2 regions of the Novosphingobium sp. DS6-6 genome follow, and region 2 is predicted to be linked to the other one. Evidence: riboswitches for the same ligand, from Rfam matches in the RefSeq annotation. Region 2 holds a riboswitch; the other holds the start of a gene.
What was found. Region 2 has a riboswitch for cobalamin ahead of AC3EDY_RS13440 (DUF1636 domain-containing protein). Riboswitches for the same ligand answer to the same signal wherever they lie in the genome.
Positions count from the first base shown of each region.

Region 1: it holds a riboswitch for cobalamin, as region 2 does, so the genes downstream of both, AC3EDY_RS06075 (TonB-dependent receptor plug domain-containing protein) here and AC3EDY_RS13440 (DUF1636 domain-containing protein) in region 2, are expected to answer to the same signal.

Region 1 covers NZ_JBYNTS010000004.1:28,396-30,588, forward strand. The annotation lists gene AC3EDY_RS06075 (TonB-dependent receptor plug domain-containing protein) at 1-1,395, opposite strand, end outside; cobalamin riboswitch at 1,506-1,699, opposite strand; gene AC3EDY_RS06080 (cell wall hydrolase) at 1,849-2,193, shown strand, end outside.
Region 2 covers NZ_JBYNTS010000012.1:8,697-10,889, forward strand. The annotation lists gene AC3EDY_RS13435 (transposase) at 89-550, shown strand; cobalamin riboswitch at 672-896, shown strand; gene AC3EDY_RS13440 (DUF1636 domain-containing protein) at 1,086-1,472, shown strand; gene cobT (nicotinate-nucleotide--dimethylbenzimidazole phosphoribosyltransferase) at 1,469-2,193, shown strand, end outside.

The DNA of each region.
Region 1 (2,193 bases), on a different contig from region 2:
CAGGCTGCGCGTATCGCGGCGGAAGGCCGTCACGCCGGCGCGAAACGTCCCATCGGCGCTGGCATAGGCAAGGCCCAGGTCATAGCTGCGGCTGCGCTCCGGGCTGAGATTGCGATTGCCGTAATCGGGCGAAAACAGCTGATAGAGCGTGGGCGCACGAAAGCCTTCGCCATAGCTGGCGTTCAGGCGCAGGCCGGGCAGCACGTCCACCGTTCCATTGGCCCCCAGGCTCCAATTGCTGCCGAACTGGCTCTGTTCGTCATAGCGCACGCCGCCGGCAAGGCTTGCCTTGGCACTGTACCAGCCCAGCATGGCGTGGCCGCTGGTAAGATGCGCGCGCTGCCGCGCATCGAACGTGCTGTCGAACCGGGTCCATTCGCGGTCGGCCCCGAAATCGAGCGCGAAACCGGACGGCAGCGTGTAGCGCCCGTTGAGCTCGACCCTTTCGCTGCGGCCGTTGTAGCCATATTCGAACGTATCGTCGGCCCCGCCGGTGTAATAGCGCCGGCGCGTATCGGATAGCGCGTAAGCGGCGTTGAAAGTAAGCGCGCTGCCCGTGAAATTCAGCCCGGCGCGGCCGAAGAACTGCCGCGTGGTGCTGTATTCCGGCGTATCGCCGAAGGTATAGGTCGGCGCGGGATAACCGTCGATCTGCGTCTTGCCATTGGCATAGCGCGCGGTCGCGAAAAGCGAGAGCGTGTCGGTAAGGTTGAACCGGCCCTTGCCCCCGACACGCCATTGGTCATAGCCGTCGCGCTCGCTGCCGCTGGCCGCGGCCGAGACGCCATCGGTGGTGACATAGCCGCCGTTGACCGAAAGCGCATAACGCGCGCGCTCGACGCCCGCGATGGCATCGGCGTTATAGGAATTGCGCGATCCCGCCTCGGCCGAAGCTGCGACGCCATCGATTTCGCGCGTCGTGATGGCGATGACCCCGCCGATGGCGGAACTGCCCCAGATCACCGAGTTCGAACCGCGCAGCACCTCGATCCGCTCGATCCCGCCAGTGGTCAGCGTGCCGAAATCGAACCCGCCCGAGGCTGCCGCGGGATCTTCCGCCCGCGCTCCGTCGATCAGCACCAGGGTGTGCTGCCCTTCCCCGCCGCGCAGGCGCACGGCGGTCTGCGCACCCAGACCGCCGGTGCGCGAATAGGTCAGGCCAGGCACGCGTTCGAGCACGCGGGTCAAGTCCTGCCCCTGCACCGCCTCGATCGTCTGCAATGGCAGAACGGTGATGGCCTGGCCGGTCTGATCCAGCGCGATGGCGTTGCCGGTAGCCAGCACGGTGATCTGTGCACCGTCAGCGGCGCCCGCATCGGGTGCCGGCGCCTCCTCTGCATGCGCGGGAACGGCCAGCACGAGAATGCCGGCCAGCACAAGTGGCGATGTCTTCATGACGTTTCCTCCCGGCCGATGGACAGTCTTGCCGTCCATGGCGGGAGGTCCGCCGGGCCTTGGGGGCGGAAACTCACCACGCTTGCGCCCGGTACACCCCGCCCGGCCGCGGAACGACCACACACCGGCAGGTTTCCTGGCTCATCCGGAGTCATCGCGACACACCGACCTTCCCAGCCCGCAAAGGGCCAGTGGCGCACAAGGGCGTGGCGCTCTTCCGGAAACAGTTGCGGGGGCAGCGCCGGTTTGGTCCGGCTTCCCTCTTAGCCCGCGATAAGCGGGCACCGGTGGCGTCGCGCCAGTCGATAGCGCGGCATGCCCGAAGGGGCAAGCCCTCAGCACCGGTTAACCAGACCGTAGCAGCCTGTGCCTTATCGGGACGTGACCGAATCCCGCCGTGCATGGCTTGAACTAGCCGCCTAACGCGGGGTGGAAAGGCCAGCCGTCGCATACATGCCTCAGCCGATTCCTCCTGCCGGCGCCACGCCCACTCTGCCGCCCGAGGCTTTGATGCCGCCGCTGGGGCAAGAGGCGCGCCTGTGCGCCGCGCAGCGCAGGCAGGCCGAAGCGGCGCTGGTCGCCGGGCTTGTGCTGCCGCCGGTGCGCCCGCGCGATTTCACCGCCCGCATCCGCCGCCGCGACATGACATCGTGGCGCTATCAGCATCGCCCGTTTTCCCGGCTGGCGGAGCGGGCGGCCGGCATTGCCGCGGTCGGCGCGCTGGGCCTGGCCCTGGGCGCGATCGGCTGGGGCTCCCCCGGAATCGTCCCGGCCGCGGCCCGCAACCCGACCGAAAGC
Region 2 (2,193 bases):
GCGGCAAATCTAGATTTCCACTCACGAATTGACAATGCGGCCGGCGTGCGAAATCTATATACCAAAGTGCCAGGATCATGAGGGAGCGATGACCGCGCGCGGCGTGCGCCTGTGGCGAAGACAGTGGGCGCAGCGGGCGTTTCCCGATGAAGCGGGGGCGATCGAATTCGTGCGTGCGATCCGCTGGCCCGACGGCGTTTCCTGCCCGCATTGCGGCTCCCGGAAAGTGAACGTGCAGGACGAGCGGGAGCAGATGCGCTGCCGCGCCTGTGCCAAACGCTTCAACGTTCGCGCGGGCACGGTTTTCGGCGGCAGCAAGCTTCCCTTGCGGCACTGGCTGATCGCCGTGCGGTTGATCGCGGCCCATCCGCGATGCATCGCCAGCACCCAGCTGGCCCGGGATCTTGGCATCACGCAGGATACCGCCTGGCACATGATGATGCGCCTCGCGCGGTTTCTCGGCAAAACGACGATCCGGTTTTCCGAAGCGGAGAAAGTCGCCCTGGTCGATCAGCTCGTGCAGCGACGGTTCGAAGCGCCAGCACCGTGACCGCCGCCACCGGACGATCCGCGGCCCTGACCGGCGCCGCGATCCGGGTGCGGTCAAGGGCGGTTGGCTTGCCGGCCGATCTGGTCTAGAGGGTGCGCCGGGGCAGGGCCTTGCGCCTTGTCTTCTGAAAGATCGCGTCGGTGCCCCGAAAGGGGCTTAATCGGGAATGCGGTGCGGGGGCTTCGTCCCCAAGTCCGCAGCTGTCCCTGCAACTGTAAGCGGCGAGCGCGATGCAACCGATCCCCTTTCGTGCCGGGGATCGCCACTGGGCCGGCAGCGGCCTGGGAAGGCTTGCATCAAGCCCTGACCCGCGAGCCAGGAGACCTGCCGGCGCATCGGTCGCTCTTGCCTTGATCCAGGGGATGGTCCGGGCACGGTAATGCTTCCGTCTGGGCGACGAGCACATGTGCGGCCGGGGCTGCACGGGTCGCTTTGTGGCGGGCTTCGTGCGCCGGCCTGCCACCGCGCGTCCGGCCGGATCGATACCGGCAGGCCCTTGCCCTGTTCCATCGCCCGGCGCGTGGAAGGCTCTTGCATGCTTACTCCCGTTGACGAAGGCCCCGCCATCGTGGCCTGCAATACCTGCCACCATGGCGACGAGCGGCGCGGTGGCGCCCGGCTGGCGGCGGCACTGCGCGCCGCGCAGCAGAAGGATGGCCGCTTTGCCGGCATTGCCATCCAGGAAATGGCGTGCCTGTTCGCCTGTGCCCAATCATGCACCGTGCATCTGCGCGCGCCGGGGAAACTGGGCTATGTGCTGGGCCGGTTCGCGCCCGATGAAGGGGCGGCCGCCGCCATTCTCGCTTATGCCGCGGCCTATGCGCAAAGCCCGCATGGCGAAGTGCCGTTCGCGCAGTGGCCGCCTGGGGTCAAAGGGCATTTCATCGCCCGTACTCCGCCGGCGGGGTTCGTTGCGGCATGAGCGCGTTTGCCACGCCTGCCGCCTTTGCCGGCGCGCTGTCCGCATTGTCCGCGCCCGATGAAGCCGCCATGGGCGCTGCCCGTGCCCGCCAGGCCGTGCTTACCAAGCCGCCGGGATCGCTCGGCCGCCTGGAAGACCTGGCCGTGTTCATGGCCGGCTGGCAGGGGCGCGAACAGCCGGTGATCGTTCGTGGGCGCACTGCCATCTTTGCCGGCAACCACGGTGTTGTCGTGCATGGTGTCAGCGCCTTTCCCGCCAGCGTCACGGCCGCCATGGTGGCGAATTTTGCCGCGGGCGGCGCCGCGATAAACGCCCTGGCCGGGGCGGCGGGGCTCGATCTGCGGGTAGTGCCGCTCGATCTGGATCGGCCGACGGCCGATTTCACCACCGGCCCCGCGATGAGCGAGGCCGAATGCCTCGCCGCGATCAACGCCGGGGCAGCGGCGGTCACCCCCGATCTCGATATTCTGACGCTGGGGGAAATGGGCATCGGCAATACCACGGCCGCCGCCGCGCTTTGCGCGCACAGCTTGGGCGGCACCGCGGCGGACTGGGCCGGGCCGGGCACCGGGCTCGATCGCGCGGGCGTTGCGCGCAAAGTCGCGGTGATCGAACGCGCGCTCGCGCTCCATGCCGATGCGCCGTCCACCCCGTTCGAGACGCTGCGCCGGCTGGGCGGGCGCGAGATTGCCGCCATGGCCGGTGCCGTGCTGCGCGCGCG